Regions from separate parts of the Desulfobacula phenolica genome, predicted to be linked through region 1. Evidence: predicted binding sites of a transcription regulator. Region 1 holds the regulator's gene; each other region holds the start of a gene.
What was found. Region 1 encodes sigma-54, which starts transcription at its own class of promoters, with help from an activator protein. Its sites were predicted from a motif close to TNTGGCACANTTTCTGCTNT; they were not measured.
Positions count from the first base shown of each region.

Region 2: the regulator sigma-54 is predicted to act here: its motif matches at 2,009-2,028, upstream of BLT94_RS08240 (Spy/CpxP family protein refolding chaperone).
Region 3: the regulator sigma-54 is predicted to act here: its motif matches at 1,553-1,572, upstream of BLT94_RS07300 (N-acyl amino acid synthase FeeM domain-containing protein).
Region 4: the regulator sigma-54 is predicted to act here: its motif matches at 1,887-1,906, upstream of BLT94_RS17250 (ammonium transporter).

Region 1 is NZ_FNLL01000003.1:446,476-449,893, reverse strand. It holds gene BLT94_RS06990 (LptA/OstA family protein) at 1-307, shown strand, start outside; gene lptB (LPS export ABC transporter ATP-binding protein) at 307-1,029, shown strand; gene rpoN (RNA polymerase factor sigma-54) at 1,032-2,474, shown strand; gene hpf (ribosome hibernation-promoting factor, HPF/YfiA family) at 2,487-3,041, shown strand; gene BLT94_RS06970 (PTS sugar transporter subunit IIA) at 3,050-3,418, shown strand, end outside.
Region 2 is NZ_FNLL01000004.1:240,707-244,124, forward strand. It holds gene BLT94_RS08235 (PAS domain-containing sensor histidine kinase) at 21-1,832, opposite strand; gene BLT94_RS08240 (Spy/CpxP family protein refolding chaperone) at 2,095-2,586, shown strand; gene BLT94_RS08245 (fumarylacetoacetate hydrolase family protein) at 2,671-3,418, opposite strand, start outside.
Region 3 is NZ_FNLL01000004.1:27,828-31,245, reverse strand. It holds gene BLT94_RS07305 (sigma-54-dependent transcriptional regulator) at 1-1,231, shown strand, start outside; gene BLT94_RS07300 (N-acyl amino acid synthase FeeM domain-containing protein) at 1,683-2,489, shown strand; gene BLT94_RS07295 (hypothetical protein) at 2,614-3,418, opposite strand, start outside.
Region 4 is NZ_FNLL01000011.1:133,408-136,825, reverse strand. It holds gene BLT94_RS17265 (basic amino acid ABC transporter substrate-binding protein) at 1-307, opposite strand, end outside; gene BLT94_RS17260 (class I SAM-dependent methyltransferase) at 524-1,102, opposite strand; gene BLT94_RS17250 (ammonium transporter) at 1,965-3,260, shown strand.

The DNA of each region.
Region 1 (3,418 bases):
TTACTTTATGGATGACAATAAAAACAAGGATGCTCAAAACAATATCAAAAAAATTGTTTCCACCGGCAATGTCAAATACATTGCCGGCGAACGAAAGGCATTTGCCGACAAAGCTGTCTATACAACCCAAGACGGAATATTGGTTCTCACGGGCAAAGCTCCCAAATTAATAACAGGCTCAAGTTTTGTAACCGGAACAAAGATTACCCTTTTCAGAAATCAAGATAAAGTACTCGTGGAAAGTGACGGTACAAAAAGAGTTGAAGCGCTTTTTAATCCTGAAGATAATATCACTGAAAAACAATAATGACACAACTTGCATTAAAAAATCTTGTAAAAATCTATGACGGCAAAAAAGTTGTGGATCATGTCAGCCTTACAGTGAAGCAAGGAGAAGTAACCGGACTTTTAGGACCAAACGGGGCTGGCAAAACAACTACATTTTATATATCGGTTGGATTGATCAAACCCGACCAGGGTGAAGTTCTGATTGATGATGATGATATTACGCAATATCCAATGTATATAAGAGCAAGAAAAGGAATAGGATATCTTCCTCAGGAATCAAGCATTTTTAAAAAATTGACGGTAAAACAAAATATTACAGCCATACTTGAAGTGTTGCCTCAAAACGGCATTGATATTGAACAAAAAACCATGGGCCTGATGAAAGAGCTTGGCATTATCAATCTTGCCGGGCAAAAAGCCGGCTCACTTTCCGGAGGAGAGAGACGGCGGCTTGAAATTTCAAGAGTCCTTGCCACAGACCCTTTGTTTATTCTTCTGGACGAACCCTTTGCAGGGATTGATCCTTTGGCGGTTATTGATATCCAGCAAATAATTTATCATTTGACTAAAAAAGGAATAGGCGTTTTAATATCAGATCATAATGTAAGAGAGACCTTAGGGGTTTGTGATAATGCCTATATTATGAACCAGGGTAAAGTTATTGAATCGGGAAATCCTGATAAAATCATTTCAAGCAAATTAGCTAAAAAAATCTATTTGGGAGAAAATTTTAAACTATAATTATGGAACTTGGATTACAACAAAGTTTAATCTTGACTCAGCAACTGGTCATGACGCCTCAACTTCAGCAGGCTATCAAGTTGCTCCAGCTGTCGCGCCTTGAGCTTGCCGAGATGATTCAACAGGAAATGGAACAAAATCCTGCTCTTGAAGAGGCCGGGACAGAAGAGCCATCCGACAATAATATTACAGCCCTGGAAAATGAAACCGCTTCCCCTGAAAAAGAAACCCCCTTAAAAGAAGTCACCATTGAAGAAAAGGTAAGGTCTGACACAGACTGGGAAAATTATATTAATGAATATAATTCCACAGGAAGAGTCTATACGGAATCGGAAAATACCGAAGCGCCGAATTATGAAGCGTTTACTTCTGAAAAAAAGACCCTGCAAGCCCATCTTCAGTGGCAGTTAATGCTCCATGGACTCAGTGAAGAAAAAGAAAAAATCGGTCATATGATTATTGGGAATCTGAACAGGGATGGCTATCTTTGCAGTGATATTGAAGAAATTGCCGAAATTTCCGGTGTTGAAATAGAAGTTGTTGAAGATCTGCTGTCAGTGCTTCAGACATTTGATCCGCCCGGTATTTGTGCCAGAAATCTTCGTGAGACCTTGCTGATTCAAGTTCATCAACTGGGCATTGATAATCCCATTATCACTGAAATCATAAACAATCACTTGAAAAATCTTGAAAACAGAAACAGCAAAAAAATTGCCAAAGCATTAAAAATATCCCTGGATGATGTCAGAGCAGCCGTAAAAATCATTCAATACCTTGAACCTAAACCCGGTCGAAAATTTTCCACTGATGAACCTGCCTATATCACGCCTGATATCTATGTTTATAAGCATGGTGATAATTTTAAAATTGTGATGAATGATGACGGTCTTCCCAAACTTAAAATTAACCGGTTTTATAAAAATGCCATTGCCAACGGTCATAAAATATCAAAAGATGCAAAAAATTACCTCAATGAAAAAATGCAGTCTGCATCCTGGCTGATAAAAAGCATACACCAGCGTCAAAAAACAATATACCTTGTCATGGAAAGCATTCTAAAATTTCAAAATGAATTTTTTGAAAAAGGGATTGCATATTTAAAACCACTGATTCTAAAGGACATAGCAGAAGATATTGAGATGCATGAATCAACAATCAGTCGGGTGACAACCAACAAATATGCCTATACCCCCCAGGGACTTTTTGAGTTAAAATACTTTTTTAACTCTTCAATCGAAAGAACCGGCGGAGAATCCATGGCATCTGCAAGTGTAAAAGAAAGGATAAGACTGCTGATAGAAAACGAAAACCCGGAAAGTACTTTAAGTGATGAAAAAATAGCCAACATTCTTCAAAGCTCAAATATCCAGATTGCCAGAAGAACGGTCGCTAAATACAGGAAAGTACTGAACATACTTCCTTCTAATAAACGCAAACAGCTTTAAGGAGGTTTTTTTATGCAAACAACCGTTACCTTTAAAAAAATTGACACATCTGTTGCTTTAAAATCTTATGTTCAAAAAAAACTTGATAAATTTGATAAAATGCTGGACAGCCCGGCTGAAGCATATGTTGTGTTGTCTGTTGAAAAAATCAGACATATAGCTGAAATCACACTTACTTGCGACAAATTAAAAATTCATGCCAAAGAAGATTCCGAAAGCATGTATTCCTCTATTGACGCGCTGATGGATAAAATAAAACCCCAAATTAAAAAACACAAAGAAAAAGTCAAACAGCATCTGTCAAGAAATAAGCAGAGCATTAAAAATGAATCTGCCCAATTAAATTTATCAACAGAATCATTGGACAACCCTATGACAGACCAGATGGTAGATACGATAATTATTGAAACAGTTGATACTAAACCCATGGATATTGAAGATGCGGTGATTGAATTAGATTCCGGCAAGCAATCTTTTTTTGTTTTCAACAATGCCAGGACAGAGCAGCTCAATGTTCTATACAAACACAATAACGGTAAGCTGGGGTTAATCCAGCCCATAGGATAATTCATTAAATGAGAATCAGCCAGCTTCTTAATAAAAATTCTATTATTGCAAACCTTAACTCCAGTGACAAAAAAGGGGCTATTGATGAACTTGCCTCTGCAGTTTCACAGGCAACAGATGCATCAGCCAAAGACATTGCCACTGTTCTCATGGAAAGAGAGCAGTTAGGCAGCACAGGTATTGGTGGAGGTATTGCAATTCCGCATGGAAAACTTGATTCGGTCGGATCAATTATTGTCGGTTTCGGACTCAGTCAAAAAGGGATTGAATATGAATCCCTTGACAATAAACCCGTCCATATTTTTTTCCTGTTACTGACAACACAAAACTCTACCGGAGGGCACCTTAAAGTATTGGCCCAGATTTCAAAACTTTTA
Region 2 (3,418 bases), on a different contig from region 1:
TATATCCGGCTTTTTTTCTTTTATGAAACCGGCAAATTAATAATAAAACAGGTGCCGCGCCCTTTTGTACTTTCCACACGGATGCTGCCGTTAAGGTTTTCAATTATCCTGTGAACAATTGAAAGCCCAAGCCCCGTTCCTGTGGAGCGGGTTGTAAAATAAGGATCAAAAACCAGGTCCATATCCTGTTCATCAATACCGCTGCCGTTATCCATCACCCTTATTTCAATGTGTCCCGGTATTTTGGCAGCATCCTGCACCCGGATTTCCAGTCGCCCCCGGTCCCCCAATGCCTGAATGGCATTGATATATAAATTTAGCAGCACCTGATTCATACGGTCGCCATCCGTACAAATAAACGGTTGTTTTAAATCAATATCGACTTTGGTGTCTATTTTTTTTTGAACCAGGTCATGGTGAACGAGTTTGAGGGAATGATCAATCAGATCATGTAGATCCACCTGTTTTTTTTCAACCACCATGGGTTTTGCAAATTCAAGCAATTGAGTAATGGACCGGTTTATCCGTTCAACTTCCTTGACCATTATCAGGGCTGTCTCACTATCTGTGGCATTATCTTCATACCGCTTGCTGAAATAGGTGGCAAAGCCTTTGATGGAACTCAAGGGATTTCGGATCTCATGGGCAACACCTGCTGCAAGCTTTCCGATGGCGGCAAGCCGCTTGTTTGTTTCCACCTGTTTTTTCAACTCCCATATCTGGGTGAGATCCCTGAAAAGAAATAAAAATCCCATGACTTGATTTTCACTGTCCCTGATAGGAGATGCTGTGACATCCAGGCGAATATTACTGCCGCTAACACTTTTAAGAGAGATCTCCCGGTTGACCATCTCCTGGGAGCTGGTCATCTCATCAATCAATTCAATTAATTCAACCAATTGCGGAAACGACGATGTTAAATCCCCGCCAAAGATTTTTTTTGCAGACCGGTTAACCGAGGTGATGTCATGATCTAAATTCATGGTCACCAGTCCTGACGGCATGTTCTGGATCACAGTATCGGAAAACGCCTTTACGCTGGTCAAAGATGCCCTGGCAGAACGGTATGCCTGGAATGCGAACAATGCAACCATTCCGGTACATCCCAGCAGAAAAAAGAATGTCCCGCGCCATACCGTCTCCTTTAAAAGCCTGGTCCGTGCAAATTTTTCTCGTTCCATGGAAAGCCCTGCAAAAAGATAATGCTCCGCCATTTCCGTCAGTTCTTCACCATGGCCCTGAAGATACGGCCGGCTCCAGTCCATTGTTTCTCTTTGCCTCTCCTGCCGGTCCTGAAAGCTCTCCTGCCGGTTTGGAAGGTTATCCTGCGGATGAATCGGCATGCCGTGCATCCGCATATGTCCGCGCTTGAATCGTGGACGTACCGGCACAAACCGCTTGAACACTTCAAATACCTCATCCTTGTCTTTTTGCTGCCTGACCCTGTGATAGACCTTTGCAGTATCTTCATTTATCTTAGCCGTATCCGGCATGGCATCAAAAATTTGCCCTACCATGGAGGCATCCGAATGTGCCAGTATACGGCCATCTTTTGAGGTGATCATCATATAAACAACTTCAGGCTGAAACGAGGTTTCCAACAGCATTGCCTGGATTCTTTGTGCCCCCCACCGCATGGTGAACATCCCGGTTCTTGTTCCTGCCTCAAAGGTCCTGATCAAAGAGACTCCCTTTTCCAGCAGCCTTTGAAAAGAAAATTCCTTTTGCCGTTCAAGCCGGTCCAGGGTCATAAGTGTAAAGATAGGCAGCAGGATCAATAGCACACCTGCCATCAAAAGGGGTGATACAAAAAAAACCGCATGTTTTTTCATTTTTATTCAAAGTCTCCATTAATTTTCAGACACCCTGATTCCGGGTATTTTATATCCAACTGGATACATTAATATGGGTAAAAAGTATACACTACACCAAATTCACTATCAATCTCTTATTTCACATTATTTTCAATATAACCTTGGAATTCAATAAATTAGGAAATATTATTTTTCATGGCACACCATTTGCTTTAATCTATTTCAGAAAACGATCAAAAAGATCACTTGACAAACAAACCAATAACAACAGGAGATTATTATGAAAAAACTAACTCTTATCATCAGTTCTTTACTTATGGTTGCCATGGTGGCAGGAAGCGTATTTGCATGGGGACCGGCCAAAGGCCAAAGAATGGGCCAGGGTTTTAATCAAAACTGCCCGGGATATGGAGGACAGGCCATGTGGAACGATCTGTCCAAAGAACAAAAAGATGAACTCAACACCCTTCGGCAAAAATTCATTGACGAGACCTATGCACTCCGGTCTGAAAAATTTCAAAAACAGCAGGAAATGAGACTGCTTATGGAAACCTCCCAGCCTGACAGAGCAAAGCTGGACAGCTTTTCCCAGGATCTTGCAGACCTGCAAAAAAAGTTAAGAGATAAACAAATCGACTTTCAACTGGAAGCAAAAAAGATCGCTCCCGGACTGAATATGGGTCAGGGTTTTGGCCGGGGACATGACGGATGGTCAGGCAAAGGCTGCCATAGAGGATTACAGGGACAGGGCTGTGGAAGGTATAACAATTAAATGCTGATATGATTTGCGATATTAACCGCCCGAAAGGATGACACCATCTTTCGGGCGGTTTTTTTATTCTTGTTCAAGGCGTGTTTATTCCCGGTCAAGGCTTATCTGATTTTTCAGCACACCGATTTTTTCGATTTTTGTTTCCAGCACATCCCCGGGAGCAAGATAAACCGGCGGTTTTCTGGTAAATCCGACACCGCTGGGAGTTCCCGTAAGAATAAGGGTTCCCGGAACCAGGGTGGTTGACTCAGACAGATAAGAAATGATTTGGCCCACTGAAAAAATCATGTCGCTGGTATTGCTTTTCTGCATGGTATTACCGTTTAACACACATTCAATATCCAGGTGATCCGGGGCGTCAAGTTCATCTGCAATCACAAGCCAAGGGCCAAGGGGACAAAAGGTGTCAAAGCTTTTCCCCTTTATCCATTGCCCGCCGCCGCCATGCTTCTGCCATCTTCTGGCGGATATATCATTGGCGCAAGTGTATCCCAGGACATGATCCAGCGCCTTTTCCGGAGAGACATTTCTGGTTTTTTTCTTGATGACCACGGCAAGCTCGGCCTCATAATCCACTTCCGGAACTTTTACGCAGGAGGCCGGAATCCTGACATCCTCCAGATGGCCTGCTGCAGAACTGATATTTTTCATAAAAACCACCGGATATTTCGGCAATGCCATGCCGGTCTCTTTTGCATGGAGCTTATAATTCAAACCAATACAGAAAATAACAGCCGGAGAAATCGGCGGTAAAAATGTTTTAACCGGTTTTTGTTTTTCCGTAATGAAAAAATCAGAATAAATATCCCCCTCAATCACGGATGCTTTGCCG
Region 3 (3,418 bases), on a different contig from region 1:
TGACTCTTTTGACCTTGCCATTATTGATTATCAATTGAAAGATGAAACAGGCGTTGAACTGATGGCAGCGCTCAACAGAATCGACCCGGATCTGCCCGTAATCATATTGACGGCCTACGGCACCATAAACAAAGCCGTATCTGCAATTAAAAAAGGAGCTTACAGTTATCTTACAAAGCCGTTTGAAGATTCTGATTTGATTCAGCATGTCAAAAGGTGTCTTGAAAAAAATAAATTAACAAAGGAACTCAAAGAGCTGCGCGGCATGGTATCTGAAAAGTTCGGGTTTGAAAATATCATTGCCAAAGATGAAAATATGAAAACCGTTCTTAAAAAAATTGTCCAGGCAGCCGGGACCGATTCCAATATATTGATTGAAGGTGAAAGCGGCACCGGCAAAGAGCTGATTGCCAAATCCATCCATGTGTCAGGGACCAGGGGAAACGGTCCTTTTATTGCCATCAATTGCGCTGCCATTCCTGAATCTTTGTTTGAAAGTGAACTTTTCGGCTTTAAAAAAGGGGCGTTTACAGGTGCTGTAAAAAACAAGAAAGGTTTTTTACAGCAGGCCCGGAACGGGACTTTTTTCTTTGATGAGATAACGGAAATACCGGTTTCCATACAGGCTAAGCTGCTCAGGGTGTTGCAGGAAAATGAATTCTATTCGCTGGGAGGTAATGAAAAAATCAAATTTGAGGCCCGGATCATTGCTGCCACGAATAAAAATTTATTTGATGAAGTATCCAAAGGAAATTTCAGGGAAGATTTGTATTACAGGATTCATGTTATTCCAATAACACTGCCGCCGTTGAGGGAAAGACGGGACTGTATTCCCATTCTGGCTCATTTTTTTTTAAATGAATTCAGGCAGCAGATGAAAAAAAATGTCAGTCAGTTTTCATCGGCTGCCATGAAAAAACTTGTCAACGCGCCTTGGCCCGGGAATGTCCGGGAATTGAAAAATGTTGTGGAATATTGTGTTGCCATGTCCAAAAATCCTGTTATCTCACAGGACCTGATCATGCTGGACCCGGAAGATCTTTGTGATGAATTAAAACCGTTTAAAGAAGCAAAATTGGATTTTGAGAAAAATTATATCATCCAGCTGCTTCGGCTGACCGGGGGAAATGTGAGCCGTGCAGCAAAGCTTGCCGGTAAATACAGGGCGGATTTTTATGACCTGATGAAAAAATGCGGGGTAAAGGCCGAAGACTTCAGGGATATGGTGTAGTGATTTCCATACATGTTCACAAAACCCGCCTTCCTGCAATTGATTGCCGGGAACAATGTCACGCAACGGTTTTTTGTGTATTGTTTTTCATACGCTGATGAAAATATGTATTTTATCAATATTTTTAGATAATTACACAAATAATGAGATGAATCGGATTGTTTTTCATACGCTTTTGGAAAAAATTATTGTTTCCCATTTGTTCTTTTGCCCTGCTTCTTGAAATGCCTTTATTGTTTGTCTTTCCTGTAACCATTTGAAATCATTTATCTTTGCTAATATAACAAAATTTTTCTGCGTTTTTCTGCGTCTAATCAACCTTCTGGTATTGTTATTGCTATATTGTAATATCAAACTTTGAACAATGTTTTTAGGACAAATACCGGATTAGGGAAAAAACCGTTTCACAAGGCTCTGGTTACAGATTAACAAATCAAGGGAAAAGGTAGTTATGACTAAATTTAATAAAGAATCATTTCAAAATGCGGACTTGAGACAACTGATCAGGATAGATGAATTTAAAATGGCTCAATATTATTTTAAACCTGCAAGTTGTATCAAAGACTATTTTGCCGCATTAAAACTCGTTCAGGATGTATATATTGAAGAGGGGTATGTCAATGCTGATGATTCATCCTGTCCATGCAGAATCCTTGAAAATCATTTTTTTGAGAAAACCATTGTATTTATAGGTAAAAAAGAGGAACAAGTGGTTTTTACGGTCAGTCTTTTTCCTGATTCATCAAACAGATTGCCCATGGACCGGATTTATAAAAAAGAACTGGATCATCTGAGATCCCAGGGCAGAATGATTGGTGAGGTGGGGTGCCTTGCCACACATCCTGAATTCAGGGACGGATCACAAAATATTTTAATGCACGGCAACAAGATCATGCTCAAATATGCCATGGAACATCTTAAACTGGATGATCTGGTAATTACCGTTAATCCGAAGCATGCGCTGGTCTATAAAGAAATTTTGCTGTTTGAAGAAATCGGGCAAGGAGAAATCAAGGCACACCCCCAAGTGAACGGAAACCCTGCCATTGCAATGAGGTTAAACCTGCATGAGGTGAAGGAAAAATGCAGGCATTTCTATCAGAACAATCCGTTGGAATCAAATCTTCATCATTTTTTGTTTGTCAAACAAAATGATACCCTTCAGCTTCCGGAAAACAACGCAGACCAGTGCAATAATTACTCCCGGTTTTTAGCTCCGCTTATCAGCCAAAGCACATACAACAGCCTGTCTATCTGAACATTACCGTTTATTAATTAGGTAAAAATGTTTTTTTATCTGAAAGTCGTAAAAAAATCATACAAAGACTTTCAATTTTTGTTGTGGGCAAATCTGAGCGAAAGACCAGGTCTGCCCGTGGCTGTTATATGGATTCAATGATGCCTGCTGCGATAAGGGGTATCAGGATTTCATGGTGCCCGACAATGCTGAACCCCTTGCCTTTGCCAAGGGTGGGGCGGTTCACCACATTGGTCATGGGCCTGTAATGGCGGATAAAATCAAGATTGAGTGTTGTAAAATCATCCAGCGTATGGCCCAGGTTTCTGACCAGGGTCACGGCCTTCAGAAAAACTTCAGGCATGATGACGGCAGATCCGGCATTGATAAACACGCCTTTTTCAAGACCTGTTATCTGTGAGGCAAACAGCTTGAAATCATAATGGGAGGCTGCGCCACAGGCCGCTGCATCAAAATCGGGATGCATATGTATGATATCAGTGCCAATGGCCACATGAACGGTCACGGGAATATCAAGGGCAGCTCCGGATGCTGTCAAACTCAAATGTTTATAGGGAAGGTCTTTTTCAAGGATCAGCTCTCCTACGGCTTTTCCCAGTCCAATGCCATGTTTTGCTGCATTTTTTATGGCCTGGTTGAGAAAGGCTGATGTCTCTTTTGCCATTCCAAAACTGCCGTTGCCGATTGATTGTGCCACATCTTCCGAAGTCATTCCCGTCATGGCGGTTTCAAGGTCATGGATAATGCCGGACCCGTTCATGGAGAGCATGGTAAAAACATTTTTTTTCATCAGATCAATCACAATGGGAGACATGCCGGTTTTGATGACATGACCGCCCATGGCAAAACAGACCTGTTTGTCCTGTTTTGCAGCAAGGCTGATGGCGTCTATCACGGAGCGCAGATCATTTCCAGCCAGAATAGAGGGA
Region 4 (3,418 bases), on a different contig from region 1:
TAAAACTCATGACTTTCTTACGTTCCCCGGTAATGGAAATAGAGGATGCAATCATGTCATATTTACCAGCATCAAGACCTTCAAAAATAACATCCCAGCCAGTGGTCCGGATGTCAAATTTAATATCGCTTACTTTTTCCATGGCAGCCAGTAATTCGGGAGTAAAACCTGTGATGACGTTATCTTTGTTGACATACTCCATTGGGGGCCATGTGGTGTCAGCCGCTACTGTAATAATGGTTTGAGAAAAGGCACTGGGTATGAAGATGAGCAAGGGCAAGGCAATCATTAAAATTTTTTTCAACATAACAAATAATCTCCTATCATTAGGTATAGTTTTTTTTGTTTTTACTCTTACGCCTTATACATAAGTGGTATTGTTACCACATTTTTTACTAAAATAGCAATAAATTCAACCAGGCAGCCAGGCTGCAGGATAAAATCTTAGTATTTATTCTTTTTCGTATAAATGATCAACCCATGCCTTTTTTGTATTTATTGTGTTTTTCTAATATTTTTTGGCTCATCGTGACCGGAACGTCATTAAATAGTTGTAGTCACCAATATCAGCAGTTTTGTCTTTTTTAAATCCATATCCAGTGACCATTTTTTCAACGTCATCTTCTGACAGCCTTATTTTTATAGGTGGGCCGGGGGGGGCTTCGATTTTCTTGAATTCTACAATGGCTAGGCATCCACCGGGCTTGAGTATGGTATTGATTTGATTTAAAACAGCACCTGCTTTTTTGATTTCTTCAAAATCGTGCAGGACAGTGGCCATTAAGCATATATCCACACTGTAATCATCAATGTCGAGCTGTTCGGTTGCATCCAGCAGAAGGGTTTTGATATTGGTAATATTCCTGGTTTCAATTTGTTCCTCTAAAAGCTCAAGACCTTCTTTCCATAGATCTACAGCATAAATCAAGCCTTGATCACCGGCAATATCGGACAGGAATATGGAATAAATGCCTTTGCCACAGGCTAAATCAAGAACAACAGATCCTGGTTTTACCGGCAAAATGTCCGTTAATATATTTTGATTGATTAATTCAAAGCTACTTTTGCCGGCTCCCTTGGGTTTTTTATGGGCATTATTCATATTGAAGATCTCCATTCAGGTCGTTCAAGACCTTTGTCTGTTTTGTGTCAATCTGTAATTATTTCAGTCATAAACACTGCCGTTGTTATATCATGGATTTTGGACGATTGGTACATCATCAAGCATATTTGTATTTACCGACCACCTGTAATTTTTAAACCTAAAATACCAGACTGATATAAACAATCTGGGGTATTGACAAAAGAAACAACTCATATCGATCTTATGCAGAATGTTGGACATAATAATGAAATAATACAATATGGGAATATTTCTGGATGCTGCATGATACAGCAAAAATATATGAATAATTTTAAGATATTGTATTCTCATCTATTTGCCATATTTGTGGATGATAATTCTTTAAATCCACTTAAAAAACTTATGACTCACGAGAGATCAAACAGGATACGGAACTGTTTGCCAAACATTGGTTTTTCTATGTTACAAATCCATCAGGCTGGATATCCTGATTCCCTGTCCTGATATCATTCCCGGTGATATTCCTTGTACCATCAAAGGTTAGCTCTTGCAGTTTTCTACAAATATGTTGTTTTTCATCCCGCCATAAGCCAGGCAAGGTTTTTTTGTTCTTAATTATCAAATTTAAAATAGAGTCAAAAAGAAATATAACATTTTTGTATGTATATTTGAGTATGAAAAATTCAAATTCGTAATAAATTTGATAATTAACTGAGAGCTTTTGCTCTTCTTAAATATAAAACATCAAATTTATCGTATGGTTTCAGAATGTTATAAACTATGTCATATTCTTTGAACGCTTCCTGGCACAGGGTTTGCTCTATGCAATAAAAGACACAAGCTGAAAAGAAAATATGATTTTAAAGAGAGGATCGTTATCATGTTGGGAAAAAAAATACTGATGTCTTCAGGGGGAGTACTTTTAACAGCGACTCGTGCCTTTGCAGAAGCAGGAGTCATTGATACGGGAGATACTGCCTGGGTCACCATATCAACCGCCCTGGTCATGATGATGACTCCGGCAGGCCTGGCTTTGTTTTATGGCGGTATGTCACGGTATAAAAACATGCTGAATACCATTGCCATGATTCTGGTTGCCTATTGTCTTGCCAGTATTGTCTGGGTTGGGTGGGGATACTCCCTTGCTTTTGGTGAGGGCTCAACCCTTTTTATCGGCAATCTGCAATATTTTTTTTTGAGCGGTATTGATATTCATTCCGTATCCGGGACCATCCCCACTCTTATTTTTGTGTTGTTCCAGATGACTTTTGCCTGTATTGGTGTTGCCATTATCCTGGGATCCGTGGTCGACAGGATGAAATTTTCTTCATGGATTGTATTTACTATTTTATGGGTGACCTTTGTATATACACCGGTTTGCAACTGGGCCTGGGGTGGCGGATGGATGCATAAGATCGGTGCCCTTGATTTTGCCGGCGGCAATGTTGTCCACATCAACGCGGGTGTTTCAGGGCTGGTGCTGGCCATGTTTCTCGGGAAGCGAAACGGGTATGGAAAAGAATCCATGATTCCGTCCAGCGTCAGTTTTACTGCCCTTGGCGCTGGCTTGTTATGGTTTGGATGGTTTGGATTTAATGCCGGCAGCGCACTGGCAGCAGACGGCATTGCTGCTTCTGCATTCCTGGTCACCAATACCGCTGCTGCCATGGGTGGGCTGGCCTGGTTGTTTGTTGAATGGAAACACAGCAAAAAACCAACCCTTCTGGGGCTTGCATCCGGTGCCATCGCGGGTCTTGTGGGTATCACCCCTGCTGCAGGCTTTGTCACTTTGGCAGGGGCCCTGGTAATCGGGGCTGTTGCCGGCATCATCGGTTTTTTCGGCGTTGCCGTACTCAAGCAGAAGTTGGGATATGATGATTCTCTTGACGCCTTTGGCATACACGGCCTGTGCGGGATGTGGGGAGCTATGGCCACGGGGCTTTTTGCATCCCCTTCCATCACTGAAGGGGCGGCAGGCCTGTTTTACGGCAATCCGGGACAGGTTTGGATTCAGTTTTTGTCCATTGTAGGCACCATTGCTTTCAGTGCAACGGCCACTCTTATCGTGGTGCTGGTAACCCGGATGCTGACCAACGGACTGAGGGTGGACAGGGAGGAAGAATTTGCCGGACTTGACAATGCCCTTCACGGCGAACGTGCATTTGAAATAGAATAGATACAAAATTTCAGGCATCCCGCCTCTTGTATTACTCCCTTTTTATCTTACATAGGCGGTTCCGGCTTTGTTAATAAGTCGGAACCGCTGCAAAAAAAAATTACGGTCTCGCCTGTGAACTAAACATTCATTCTTAAGAAAGTGTCCTTGCAGTTACC